Regions from separate parts of the Enterobacter sp. 6722112 genome, predicted to be linked through region 3. Evidence: predicted binding sites of a transcription regulator. Region 3 holds the regulator's gene; each other region holds the start of a gene.
The links. Region 3 encodes PhoB, which activates phosphate uptake and scavenging genes when phosphate is short. Its sites were predicted from a motif close to CTGTCATAAAACTGNCNNAT; they were not measured.

Region 1: the regulator PhoB is predicted to act here: its motif matches at 2,604-2,623, upstream of uvrB (excinuclease ABC subunit UvrB).
Region 2: the regulator PhoB is predicted to act here: its motif matches at 2,683-2,702, upstream of phnC (phosphonate ABC transporter ATP-binding protein).

Annotation. Positions count from the first base shown of each region.
Region 1 is NZ_JBZWGR010000007.1:1,187,265-1,191,916, forward strand. It holds gene bioC (malonyl-ACP O-methyltransferase BioC) at 1-727, shown strand, start outside; gene bioD (dethiobiotin synthase) at 720-1,421, shown strand; gene AC4OVU_RS07205 (ABC transporter ATP-binding protein) at 1,384-2,106, opposite strand; gene uvrB (excinuclease ABC subunit UvrB) at 2,855-4,652, shown strand, end outside.
Region 2 is NZ_JBZWGR010000007.1:148,020-152,671, forward strand. It holds gene phnE (phosphonate ABC transporter, permease protein PhnE) at 1-608, opposite strand, end outside; gene phnD (phosphonate ABC transporter substrate-binding protein) at 767-1,783, opposite strand; gene phnC (phosphonate ABC transporter ATP-binding protein) at 1,807-2,595, opposite strand; gene yjdN (VOC family metalloprotein YjdN) at 2,732-3,169, opposite strand; gene AC4OVU_RS02225 (zinc ribbon domain-containing protein YjdM) at 3,250-3,585, opposite strand; partial or broken gene AC4OVU_RS02230 (hypothetical protein) at 4,177-4,368, shown strand; one part of gene AC4OVU_RS02235 (IS1-like element IS1A family transposase) at 4,385-4,652, opposite strand, start outside.
Region 3 is NZ_JBZWGR010000007.1:782,628-787,279, forward strand. It holds gene sbcC (exonuclease subunit SbcC) at 1-507, opposite strand, end outside; gene sbcD (exonuclease subunit SbcD) at 504-1,709, opposite strand; gene phoB (phosphate response regulator transcription factor PhoB) at 1,897-2,586, shown strand; gene phoR (phosphate regulon sensor histidine kinase PhoR) at 2,608-3,903, shown strand; gene brnQ (branched-chain amino acid transporter carrier protein BrnQ) at 4,313-4,652, shown strand, end outside.

The sequences.
Region 1 (4,652 bases), 400 kb from region 3:
CGCCGCGTTTGGCCGGGCAGCGCAAAGCTATTCACAGCACGATGAGCTGCAACGCCTGAGCGCCCGCGGGCTGCTGGCCGCGCTCGGTGAGGGGCGTTTTGCGCAGGTGCTCGACGCTGGCTGCGGGCCTGGCGGCAATAGCCGCTACTGGCGCGCAACGGGTAGCCACGTCACGGCGCTGGATTTATCCGCGCAGATGCTGGATGAGGCCCGCCAACAGCAGTCAGCAGACCGTTATCTGGTGGCCGATATCGAGGCCATCCCGCTGGAGGATGCGCTGTTTGACCTTGTCTGGAGTCATCTGGCGGTGCAGTGGTGCGCCAGCCTGCCGCAGGCCCTACGCGAGCTATACCGCGTGGCGCGGCCCGGCGGAGCGGTGGCCTTTACCACCCTGCTGGAAAGTTCGTTGCCAGAGCTGAATCAGGCGTGGAGGGCAGTGGATGCGCAGCCGCACGCCAACCGGTTTCTCTCGCACGAACAGGTCACTCAGGCGCTGGCAGGCTGGCGCTATCGATGCATGGTCCAGACCGTCACCCTCGAATTTAGCGATGCGTTAAGCGCCATGCGATCGCTTAAGGGCATAGGCGCGACGCACCTGCACGCCGGACGGGAGAAGAAACCCCTTACCCGCGGCCAACTCCAGCGTCTCGAGCTGGCCTGGCCGCAGGAGCGGGGCCGGTTCCCGCTCTCTTATCATCTTTTTCATGGGATTATTGAACGTGACTGAACGTTATTTTGTTACCGGCACGGACACTGAAGTCGGTAAAACGGTTGCCAGCGCCGCGCTGTTGCAGGCGGCGCGTCTGCTGGGGAAAACAACGGCCGGGTATAAGCCCGTAGCCTCCGGCAGCGAGATGACGCCGGAAGGCTTACGTAATACCGATGCGCTGGCGCTACAGCGTAACAGCAGCCTTACGCTGGCCTATTCTGCGGTGAACCCCTATACCTTTGCTGAACCCACCTCGCCGCACATCGTCAGCGTCGATGAAGATCGTCCGATTGATTTTTCGGTGCTCTCTTCCGGGTTACGCGTCCTGGAAACGCAGGCCGACTGGGTGCTGGTGGAGGGGGCTGGCGGCTGGTTTACCCCGCTGTCCGACGAGCAGACATTTGCTGACTGGGTGCAGGCCGAGCAGCTTCCGGTCATTCTGGTGGTTGGCGTGAAGCTTGGCTGTATCAATCACGCCATGCTGACCGCCCAGGCCGTGCAGCAGGCCGGGTTGCGTCTGGCAGGGTGGATTGCCAATGACGTGGTAGCGCCGGGTAAACGTCATGCTGAGTATCTGGCGACGCTGAAGCGGGTGCTGCCTGCGCCGTTTCTCGGCGAGATCCCGTGGCTTGCCGACGGCGCAGAGCAGGCGGAAACCGGACGCTATCTCGACCTCAGCGCCTTATGTCCCGCGCCATCCAGTGCGCAATAAGGTCGTCATCCAGCTCGTTAACGTGGCCCTGTGCCACGTTACGTCCGCGATAGAGCATGCAGAAACGATCCGCTACCCGGCGGATAAACGACAGCTGTTGCTCCGCTAACAGCACCGTCATTCCCAGCTCCCGATTCAACCGCACCAGCAACTGCCCCAGCCTGCGCGCGAAACCGTGCCCTGCGCCATGCATGGGCTCATCCAGAATCAGCACGCGCGGACGATTAACCAGCGCACTGGCGAGGGCCAGCTGATACTGGTCGTCAGGGGACAGCGCAGAGGCACGGCTCTGTCGCAGCGGATAGAGCTCCGGAAACAGGGCATACACGTCACTTTTTGATGCCGGATCGGGTTTCCCCGTCGCCCGCATAGCGATATGCAGATTTTCATCGACGGTCAGCTGGGAAAATATTCGCCGATCCTGCGGGACGTAGCCTATCGTCGGCGGCGCCGGGAATGCTGACGCAGGGCTGAGCAAGTTATGCGGCGGCGCGCCAGCCTCATGCCAGATGATGGTGCCGCTCTCGACGGGCACCTTTCCGGTAATGCAGTTCATAAGCGTGGATTTGCCCATGCCAGGCAGGCCAACAATGCCCGTACAGATGCCTTGCGGGAAATCGATATTCACGTTCCATAGCGTATGTTGGCTTCCGTAAAACTGATTTACAGCACGCAGACTCAACATCTTTCTCTCCTTAAAAATGTGTGGGGTGATGCACAGAGTGATGTCTGCAAAACGCCTGCCAGGAACTTCATAATGATTAAAAAAAGGCCATTTTTAGGAATAACTCACTATCAAAAGCTGAACGTTTATACGAATTGCACACTCCCGGTGCTGCGTATGTCGAATTGTGGTGCAGGAGAAATGACAGAATTGTGATTAAGATCTCGCCAGTCGCTTATGAAAAAATGAACGTTTTCCAGGCAAAAAAGAGTGATAAAAATTTTTTACTGCCGCTTCGTGGGAAAAACCGGGAATTTGCTGGAGTGCATGCTGTACGGGCTGGAGGCAGTTATCCACTATTCCTGTGGATAACCTTGTGCATTAGAGTTAGAAAACCCGCGATAAGCGAGAGAATACGCGGGTTACAACCAAATTGATGCGAAACGCGGCTTAATAAATTAGTCTTTATTTTTTAACGAATTAGATAAAAGCAATTCCCTCAACGCCAGCGAGACCTGTTGCCATAAAACTTTCATAACCGCCCTTGACAAATGTTAAAAAAGTAATAGTTCTGGGGATAACCCCCTGAGGCTGGTGTTTTATTTTGTCACAGTCGAAATTTGGCTCGCGAACGCACTAATCCTCTCTGCGCTACGCTAAATATCCTGACACGCTACTGGTTTTTCATCCAGTGTTTTTTACTGGCAATCCTGGCCACAACGAGTAAAATTACTCACCTGCCGCTTATTCTGTCATCAGGTCGTCGCCCATGAGTAAACCGTTTAAACTGAATTCTGCTTTCCGTCCTTCCGGGGATCAGCCCGAGGCTATTCGTCGCCTGGAAGAGGGGCTGGAGGACGGGCTGGCGCACCAGACCCTGCTGGGGGTTACCGGTTCGGGCAAAACCTTCACCATTGCCAACGTCATTGCCGATCTCCAGCGTCCGACGATGGTTCTCGCGCCGAACAAAACGCTGGCGGCGCAGCTGTATGGTGAGATGAAAGAGTTCTTCCCGGAAAACGCGGTGGAGTATTTCGTCTCCTACTACGACTACTACCAGCCGGAAGCCTACGTTCCCAGCTCCGACACGTTTATCGAGAAAGATGCCTCGGTGAACGAACATATCGAGCAGATGCGTTTGTCGGCGACCAAGGCGCTGCTGGAGCGTCGTGATGTGGTGGTGGTGGCCTCGGTGTCGGCGATCTACGGCCTGGGCGATCCGGATCTCTATCTCAAGATGATGCTGCACCTGACGCAGGGGATGATCATCGATCAGCGTGCGATTTTGCGCCGTCTGGCGGAGTTGCAGTACACCCGTAACGATCAGGCGTTCCAGCGCGGGACCTTCCGCGTGCGCGGCGAGGTGATTGATATCTTCCCGGCGGAGTCGGACGATATGGCGCTGCGCGTGGAGCTGTTCGACGAAGAGGTTGAACGCCTGTCGCTGTTCGATCCGTTGACCGGTCACGTCGAGTCGGTGATCCAGCGCTTCACCATCTACCCGAAAACGCACTATGTAACGCCGCGCGAGCGTATTGTGCAGGCGATGGAAGAGATCAAAACCGAGCTGGCGGACCGCCGCAAGGTGCTGCTGGCGAACAATAAGCTGCTGGAAGAGCAGCGCCTGAGCCAGCGTACCCAGTTCGATCTGGAGATGATGAACGAGCTGGGCTACTGCTCCGGCATCGAAAACTACTCGCGCTACCTCTCCGGGCGCGGGCCGGGCGAAGCGCCGCCGACGCTGTTTGACTACCTTCCGGCGGACGGCCTGCTGGTGATCGACGAATCCCACGTTACGATCCCGCAGATCGGCGGGATGTACCGCGGTGACCGCGCGCGTAAAGAGACGCTGGTGGAGTACGGGTTCCGACTGCCGTCAGCGCTGGACAACCGTCCGATGAAGTTTGAAGAATTTGAGGCGCTTGCTCCGCAGACCATCTACGTATCGGCCACGCCGGGCAACTACGAGCTGGAAAAATCCGGTGATGACGTGGTGGACCAGGTGGTGCGTCCGACCGGGCTGCTGGATCCGATTATCGAGGTGCGTCCGGTGGCGACGCAGGTGGACGATCTGCTCTCGGAAATACGTGCCCGCTCCGTCATCAACGAGCGCGTGCTGGTTACCACGCTCACCAAACGTATGGCGGAAGATTTGACGGAGTATCTGGAAGAACACGGCGAGAAGGTGCGGTATCTGCACTCGGATATCGATACCGTGGAGCGTATGGAGATCATCCGCGATCTGCGTCTGGGCGAGTTCGACGTGCTGGTCGGTATTAACCTTCTGCGAGAAGGGCTGGATATGCCTGAGGTGTCGCTGGTGGCGATTCTGGACGCGGACAAAGAGGGCTTCCTGCGTTCCGAGCGCTCACTGATCCAGACCATTGGCCGCGCCGCGCGTAACGTCAACGGGAAGGCGATCCTGTACGGGGATAAAATCACCCCGTCGATGGCCAAAGCGATTGGCGAAACGGAACGTCGTCGCGAGAAGCAGCAGCGCTATAACGAAGAGCACGGCATTACGCCGCAGGGGCTGAACAAGAAGGTGGTGGATATCCTGGCGCTGG
Region 2 (4,652 bases), 630 kb from region 3:
GTGGCGGAGCGAACGTTGGACTCGAAGCGGTACAGGGAGTAGGAGATGAGCAGCGGCATCACCTGCGGCAGGACGCCGTAGAGGATCTCTTCGATTTTGTTCGCTCCGGTTGCGCGGATGCCTTCCACCGGGCCGGGCTCGATGGCTTCAACCGCTTTGGAGAGCACGCCGGTGGTGTGGATGAACAGCGCCATCACGCCCGCGAACGGACCCAGGCCGACGGCGACCACGAACAGCATCGCAAAGACCATTTCGTTGATGGCGCGACAGGCGTCCATCAGGCGACGCATCGGCTGGTAGATCCACCACGGCACGATGTTTTCGGCGCTCATCAGGCCAAACGGAATGGAGAGGATCACGGCGAGGGCGGTGCCCCAGACGGCAATTTGCAGGGTGATCGCCATTTCACCGAGGTAGTCCTGCCACTGGCTGAAGTCCGGCGGGAAGAAGTCGGCGGCGAAGGTCGCCATGTTGCCGGAATCTTTGAAGAGCAGCAGCGGATCCATCTCCGCGCCCTTCCAGGAGATAACGAGCACCGCCAGCAGAACGGCCCAGCTTATGAGCGAGAACCAGCTGCGCTTTGGCGGCGGGAGGGTGATGGTTTGCATGTTTTACTCCGCGGGTCTTTGTGTGCCGGATGGCGCTACGCTTATCCGGCCTACGATCTGTTCCCCCTCTCCCTGTGGGAGAGGGCCGGGGTGAGGGCATCAGCGTGCGCATTTCCCCCTCACCCTAACCCTCTCCCTCAAGGGAGAGGGGACGTAAGTTACTGCACCGCTTTATTCACGCTGGTCATGGCACCGAGCGCGGCGGTCAGGCGGTCGAGATCGTCCAGCTGCGCCTGAATTTCCGACACTTTGCTGGTCTTCTCTTCTTCCTTCAGACCCTTGTTGTCCTTCACGCCCTGCATCTGCTTGAACAGCGCCAGCTGGCGAATCGGCACCAGCTGCAAATCGCTGGACGCGCGGAACGGTGCCCAGCCCAGACGTGCCAGAACCGCTTTCTCTTCCGGCGTTTTGCCGTAGTTCATAAAGAAGTCGTAGACCTTGTCCTTGGTGCTCTCGGAGAGGTTTTTGCGCCACACGATCGGGTCGCCCGGGATCAGCGGCGATTTCCAGATAACCTTGATTTCCTTCAGCTTGTCCGGCGCGGAGGTCTTCAGCTTGTCGAGGTTTTCAGTGTTGTTGGTGGCGACGTCAACCTGCTTATTCGCCACGGCCAGGGCGTTGGTTTCGTGGCTGGCGTTGACCGTGCGCTTAAAGTCGCTGGCGGAGACGTTGTTTTTCGCGAAGACGTAATAGCTAGGGACGAGGAAGCCGGAAGTGGAGTTCGGGTCGCCGTTACCAAACGTCAGCTCTTTGCGTTTGGCGAGCATGTCGTTGAGGTTGTTGATCGGGCTGTCTTTGTTCACGATCAGCACGCTCCAGTAGCCCGGGGAGCCGTCTGCCGCAACGGTCTGGGCGAAGACCTGGCCGTTCGCGCGATCTACCGCTTCCATAGCAGAGAGGTTGCCATACCAGGCGATGTCCACTTTGTTGAAGCGCATTCCCTGAATGATGCCCGCGTAGTCCGGGGCGAAGAAGGCGTTTACTTTGATCCCCAGTTTGGTTTCCATATCTTTCAGGAACGGTTCCCACTGCGGCTTCAGGTTTTGCTGTGATTCCGTTGAAATGATGCCAAAGTTCAGCGCTTTTTCCTGTTCCTCAGCGTAAGCAGGGCTTAGCAGGGTGCTGATGCTGAACATGCTGGTGAAGGCCAGCGCGGCAACGGCTTTGTAGTTCATGTCCATTCCTCGTTATGGGGACGTTAAGCAGCCTGCGCGCGCTCTTCGACGCGGTTTACGCTGCGGTAGAGATGATCAAAACGTTCGTTATCAAACTGGTGGCTTGCGCCATCGAAGAACACATTGCCCTGACGCAGGGCGACGATGCGCTCGCAGTAGCGCAGGGCGTAATCCACCTGATGCAGCGTCACCACCACGGTGATGCCGTCGTTCTGGTTGATGTCGCGCAGGGTTTCCATCACGATGCGGGCCGATTCCGGGTCCAGCGAGGCGATAGGTTCATCGGCCAGAATGATTTTGGCTTTCTGCATCAGGGCGCGGGCGATGGCGACGCGCTGCTGCTGTCCGCCGGAGAGCGTGGAGACGCGCTGGTGGGCGAAATGCGCCATGCCGACGCGGGTCAGCGCCTGTAAGGCTTCTTGCTTCTGGGATGGGGAGAACCAGCGCAGGCAGGTGCGCCAGAACGGGGTGCTGCCGAGCGCGCCAATCAGCACGTTCTCGAGCACGGTCAGGCGGTTCACCAGGTTGAACTGCTGAAAGATATAGCCCGTCTGGGCGCGGCTTTTGCGAATATCGCTCGCCAGACGCCCCGCATGTTGCACGGTGTTACCCAGCAGTTCGACGCGGCTTTCCGGCGTTTTGTCACAGGTAATCAGGCCGCTCAAGTGACGAAGAAGGGTTGATTTACCTGAACCAGACGGCCCCAACAGCGCCACCATTTCGCCCTGCTGGACGGTCAGATCAACGGCATGCAGCGCCTTGTTGTGATGGAAGGTTTTGCTCAGTTTCTCGACGCGAATGACAGTTTGCATGTGCCGGGCCTCACGATAAATGTGGCCTCATGCTGGCGCATCAATATGACATTTGGGTTAAGTCTCGGTTGCGGGAATTTGAAGAGTTGAGGGGAGTTTGATGACAGGCGGAGGCAGACTGCCCACCGCCCGAAAATTAGTGCTGCTGCTTAACGACGTTAATCATCCACGGCACGCCGTATTTGTCGGTGACTTTCCCGAATCCGTGCGCCCAGAAAGTCTCCTGCCAGGCCATTTCGACATTGCCGCCATCAGAGAGGTTGTCGAACCAGCGTTTGCCTTCATCCACGTCCTGCGTGTCGAGCACCAGCGTAAATCCGGCGTACTGCGCGCTGCTGCCGGGTGGCAGACCATCGCTCATCATGATATCGCTGCCGGCAATGCGGACGTTAGAGTGGGCGATGGCGGTATCCGGGAAGTTCATGCCTGACGGACAGCCTTCTTCACTGTTTTCGTCTTTGGGCATTTCGCCGAAGGTGATTTTGTAGAGGAGCTCTGCGCCGACGGCCTGCTGATAGAAGGCCGTCGCCTCCGCACAGTTGCCGGCGAAAGAGATGTAGGGACTTAACGGCATAATCTTTACCTCACGTAAGAAAAGCCCGTTAAGTGTAGTTCCCGAACGCCCGGTAAGCGAAGCGTCACCGGGCGGGACAATCAGTTCTTTTTCACGAACTCAGATTTCAGTTTCATCGGACCGAAGCCGTCAATTTTGCAGTCGATATTATGATCGCCTTCAACCAGACGGATATTTTTGACTTTAGTGCCGATCTTCAGCATGGAGGAACTGCCTTTTACCTTCAGATCTTTCACAACGGTAACGCTGTCGCCGTCTGCCAGCAGGTTGCCGTTTGCGTCTTTCACGATCAGCGCATCGCTGTCCTGTGCAGGCTCCGCATCGTTCCATTCATGGGCGCATTCCGGGCAAACGAACATGCCATTGTCTTCATAGGTGTATTCAGAATTGCATTTCGGGCAGTGTGGAAGTTGCATGTTGGTATCCTCAAAAGTGTTAACACGCTGGAAAACGCCAGCTAAATGACGGCAGTGTGCCGAAAAAGGCAGCGAGTATAACGCAAATCCCCACTTTTGTCGGTGATATTGTTTTATAAAAATAGCGCATAAATGCGCAAGCGATGACACGAACTGTCAGTGAATTAAGGGAATCTTAAGCCCTGAACGGCAGAGATCGTAATCATGCTAAATGTATCGAATATTTTATTACAGCAAATTGCTACGCTGTGCCATTTCGGATAAGGTGAAGGAACAAGCCGTTATTTATCTATCCTCTTCTGACGCCATACATCTTTTGGCGCCAGGGAATACCTCTCTTTTTTGGTGGGTAAATAACGATGATATATCCTGATGTTTCCTGAAAATGCGTTTTGTCTATTCACTTTTGGCTTTCTGGCCAGGGGATGTTTTACACGTATTACGAGGGTGGTTTTTAAATTCTCATTATCTTCAGTTAGTTGTATTAAATGAACATGTTTTCCATACGTGATCATATAAGCCTGAAAAGTATAATTAAAACATCGTGGCTTAATAAAAGTAATAAATTTGCGTTAAGGGAAGGCTTTTATCATGCACACACAGACCATATTTGAATTAAGCCAGGAAGCTGAACGATTGTTACAGCTCGCTCTGAACAATCTTGATTCATTAAAATCTATGCCGATTGCAAAGCTGGATAGCACAGCCGCTGCGATGAGCGGCGTTAATAACAACGTTTTGCCGTTACATTTTAGCGCACGGGGTGTCGACGCTCAGCAGGCGAGGTAATGACTCCAACTTATTGATAGTGTTTTATGTTCAGATAATGCCCGATGACTTTGTCATGCAGCTCCACCGATTTTGAGAACGACAGCGACTTCCGTCCCAGCCGTGCCAGGTGCTGCCTCAGATTCAGGTTATGCCGCTCAATTCGCTGCGTATATCGCTTGCTGATAACGTGCAGCTTTCCCTTCAGGCGGGATTCATACAGCGGCCAGCCATCCGTCATCCATATCACCACGTCAAAGGGTGACAGCAGGCTCATAAGACGCCCCAGCGTCGCCATA
Region 3 (4,652 bases):
GCGATCGCTCGGTTTGGCATTCAGGAAGGCGGCAAACTGCCCCTGAGAGAGCAGCATCGAGCGGGTAAAGCGACCATAGTCCAGCCCGGTGAGTGTGGCGGTTTGTTCCAGCTTATCCGTGACTTTGTCGGCCAGAATTTTGCCGTCTTCGCAGCGGGCCAGCTCAACGCGCGGTGCCTGTAAGTTCCCGTCCGGCTGGTTGCGGGCGCGGTTCTGGCTCCAGAAAGCGCGATAAGCAACACCTTTGACCTCAAATTCTACTTCCGCCAGGCATTCGGCAGTATCGCGCGTCATCAGGTCATTTTGCGCCTGAGAGACCTTATTAAGACGCGGCGTTTCGTGGTAAAGCGCCAGGCAGATGGCATCCAGCAGCGTGGTTTTACCCGCGCCGGTTGCGCCGGTGATGGCAAACAGCCCGTTGCTGGCGAACGGCTCCGCGGTGAAATCAATTTTCCACTCACCCTTTAGCGAATTCAGATTTTTCAGGCGCAGGCTCAGAATTTTCATGCGTTTTCGTCCTCGTCATGGAGGGAATGCAGGGTCTGGGCAAACAGCTCGTTAAGCCTGGTGCGTCTGGCCTCGTCCACCTCTTCATGCGCAAGCCGCCGCGCGAACACCTCTTCAACCCGAAGTTCGCTAAGCGTTTCACGCTGGGCGTTGAGCAGTATTTTCTCGCGCTGCTCGCGGCTGCGGCGTACCAGCAGCACCTCCACGGGAAGGTCTTCCGTCAGCGTCTGTATTTTACGCTGCATATCGTACAGGTAGTCGTCGGTGGTGATTTCGATATCGAGCCAGACGGGGGGATTAAGCGCTGCGCCGCGCCACTGCTCAAGCTGAGCGGTAATGGCGGCCAGATCGCCTTTCAGCACCGCCAGCGGCTGGGTGACCGGCACCTCAAGCGTCTCAACGGCGCTGAGTTTGCCTCCGGTGAAGCTCACCAGATGCACGGATTTGGCCTTGCCCGTTTCGTCAAAACTGAGCGAAATGGGCGAGCCGCAGTAGCGGATATGCTCGCAGCCGCCGATGATCTGCGCCCGGTGAATATGCCCGAGGGCAATGTAGTCGGCGGGGGGGAAGTTTTGCGCCGGAAACGCGTCCAGCGTACCGATATAGATCTCGCGCACCGCATCACTCTTACTGGCTCCGACGGTGGTGAGGTGCCCGGTGGCAATGATCGGAATGGCCTGATCGCCGCGCAGGGCGCAGGCTTCCGTATGTTGCTGGTGATAATAGCGGGTGATGGCCTGCAACAGATGCTGCTGTTTTTCGCTGCCGGACAGACCTGCCTGGCTTTGCACGATATCGCGCGGGCGTAAAAACGGAATTGGGCACAGCACTGCGCCCGGCGTGCCGTCGCGTTTTTTCAGGATCTGCGGCGCGTGTCCGGCGCTGGCCACCACGGTGGTATTGAGGAACGCCAGAATATCGCGGGATTCATTCAGCGTCGCCACCGAGTCATGGTTTCCGGCGACAATCACCAGGTGACAACCGGTTTGCTGGAGGTTGACCACAAAACGGTTGTACAGCTCACGCGCATAGCTCGGCGGCGATCCGGTATCAAAAATGTCGCCCGCCACAATAATCGCGTCCACCTCGTGAGCCTGAGCCGTCTCCAGCAGCCAGTTCAGGAACGCTTCATGTTCCGCGGCGCGGCTTTTGCTGTAAAAATTTTGACCCAGGTGCCAGTCTGAGGTGTGAAGTATGCGCATAAAAGATCCGTGGCAATAATAAGAAAGCAGGATTATAAACGTTCGGGGAACGGAAAATAACCGCTGTAATAAAACAACAGTTTGCTATTTATAGTGGTAATGTTTTTCATAAATCTGTCATAAATCTGACGCATAATGACGCCGCATTACAGACTTGTAACTTAAATACGATAAGACAGGGCAAAGTATGGCGAGACGTATTCTGGTCGTAGAAGATGAAGCTCCGATCCGTGAAATGGTGTGCTTCGTGCTTGAACAAAATGGCTTCCAGCCGGTTGAAGCGGAAGATTATGACAGCGCGGTGAACCAGCTGAATGAACCCTGGCCCGATCTGATCCTGCTGGACTGGATGCTGCCTGGCGGTTCCGGATTGCAGTTTATCAAGCATATCAAACGCGAGGCGATGACCCGCGATATCCCGGTGGTAATGCTGACGGCGCGCGGCGAGGAAGAGGATCGCGTGCGCGGTCTGGAAACCGGCGCGGACGATTACATCACTAAACCGTTCTCCCCGAAAGAGCTGGTGGCGCGTATCAAAGCCGTGATGCGCCGTATTTCACCGATGGCGGTGGAAGAGGTGATTGAGATGCAGGGGCTGAGCCTGGATCCTACCTCACACCGGGTCATGACCGGTGAAAATCCCCTCGATATGGGACCGACCGAATTTAAACTCCTGCACTTCTTTATGACCCACCCGGAGCGCGTTTACAGCCGCGAACAGTTGCTGAATAACGTCTGGGGAACTAACGTCTATGTCGAAGACCGAACGGTTGACGTCCATATTCGCCGCCTGCGTAAAGCACTGGAACTGAGCGGCCACGATCGCATGGTACAGACGGTCCGCGGCACGGGTTATCGTTTCTCGACCCGTTTCTGAACAATGACAGGAGTGTGACGCGTGCTGGAACGTCTGTCATGGAAAAGGCTCGTCTTTGAACTGATCTTATGCTGTATTCCGGCCCTCATTCTGGGGGCTATCTTTGGCTATCTGCCGTGGTTTTTACTGGTGGCCGTGACGGGATTGCTCGTCTGGCATTTCTGGAATTTACTGCGTCTCTCCTGGTGGCTGTGGGTCGACAGAAGTATGACACCCCCGCCGGGAAGCGGGAGCTGGGAACCGCTACTCTACGGCCTGCACCAGATGCAGATGCGTAACAAAAAGCGCCGTCGTGAGCTGGGAAGCCTGATCAAACGCTTTCGTAGCGGTGCGGAGTCGCTGCCGGACGCGGTGATCCTGACGACAGAAGAAGGGACAATCTTCTGGTGTAATGGCCTCGCGCAACAGCTGCTGGGCCTGCGCTGGCCGGATGATAATGGTCAGAACATCCTGAACCTTCTGCGTTATCCCGAGTTCACGCTGTATCTGAAAAAGCGGGATTTTTCGCGCCCGCACAATCTGAAGCTCAATAACGGTCGCCATCTGGAAATCCGCGTGATGCCCTACAGCGATCGGCAGTGGCTGATGGTAGCGCGGGACGTTACCCAGATGCACCAGCTTGAGGGCGCGAGACGTAACTTCTTTGCCAACGTCAGCCACGAGCTGCGTACGCCCTTGACGGTGCTTCAGGGCTACCTGGAGATGATGCAGGAGCAAACGCTTGAGGGGGCGCCGCGTGAGAAAGCACTGCATACCATGCGGGAGCAGACGTTCCGCATGGAAGGGCTGGTCAAACAGCTGCTGACGCTTTCAAAGATTGAGGCTGCCCCGTCGCTGGCGCTAAACGACATCATTGATGTGCCGATGATGTTGCGGGTGGTGGAGCGCGAAGCCCAAACGCTGAGTCATAATCAGCACACCCTGAGTTTTGACGTTGATAACACGCTGAAAGTGCTCGGCAGTGAAGATGAGCTGCGAAGCGCTATCTCAAACCTGGTCTATAACGCCGTGAATCATACCCCGAAAGGGACGCATATCGCGGTGTGCTGGCAGCATACCCCGGCGGGCGCTGAGTTTAGCGTCGAGGACAACGGGCCGGGGATTGGGCCCGAGCACCTCCCGCGTCTCACCGAACGATTCTACCGGGTGGATAAGGCGCGCTCGCGGCAGACCGGCGGGAGCGGACTGGGACTGGCAATTGTGAAGCATGCCGTCAGCCACCACGAAAGCCGGCTCAATATTGAAAGCACCCTGGGTAAGGGCACGCGCTTTAGCTTCGTGATTCCGGAACGATTAATTGCCAAAAAAAGCGCCTGACGGCAGATGTGTCAGGCTACCTTTCCACGGGCCAGCGATTGCTGGCCCGTTTGCTTTGCAGTCAAGCGAAACGCGGATGAATATTATACGGCTGGTGCTTTTTTGTTCGCATGATTAGCCATGAGTTTTTCTTATACATGGCATATTATGTTGGTCTGAATTTTCATGCTGGCATATTGTTCTGGTTTTACGATCCCTTCTTGCCTTTAAACGTTATAAGCGTTTAAATTGCCCCCAATATACTGTCAGACCGACTGTATTTGCGTGGTAAATCGAAAAACTATTCTTCGCCACGCCAGGACGGGAGCATATCCCGCTGAAATTGAGCAAATTTTCCGCTGTATCGTCCCGTGCGGGATGGCGAAAATCTCAACGTATTCAACACCACATCCACAGGCAGTAAGGTTTTATGACCCATCACTTGAAATCGCGTGACATTATCGCGCTGGGCTTTATGACATTTGCGCTGTTCGTTGGCGCAGGTAACATCATTTTTCCTCCAATGGTTGGCTTACAGGCGGGTGAACACGTCTGGACGGCTGCGTTTGGCTTCCTGCTTACTGCCGTGGGCCTGCCGGTACTGACCGTTATCGCGCTGGCGAAAGTCGGTGGCGGTGTGGACAGCCTCAGCACCCCGATTGGCAAAGTGGCTGGCGTTCTGCTGGCAACCGTCTGCTATCTGGCCGTTGGCCCGCTGTTCGCGACCCCGCGTACGGCGACCGTCTCCTTTGAAGTGGGTATCGCCCCGC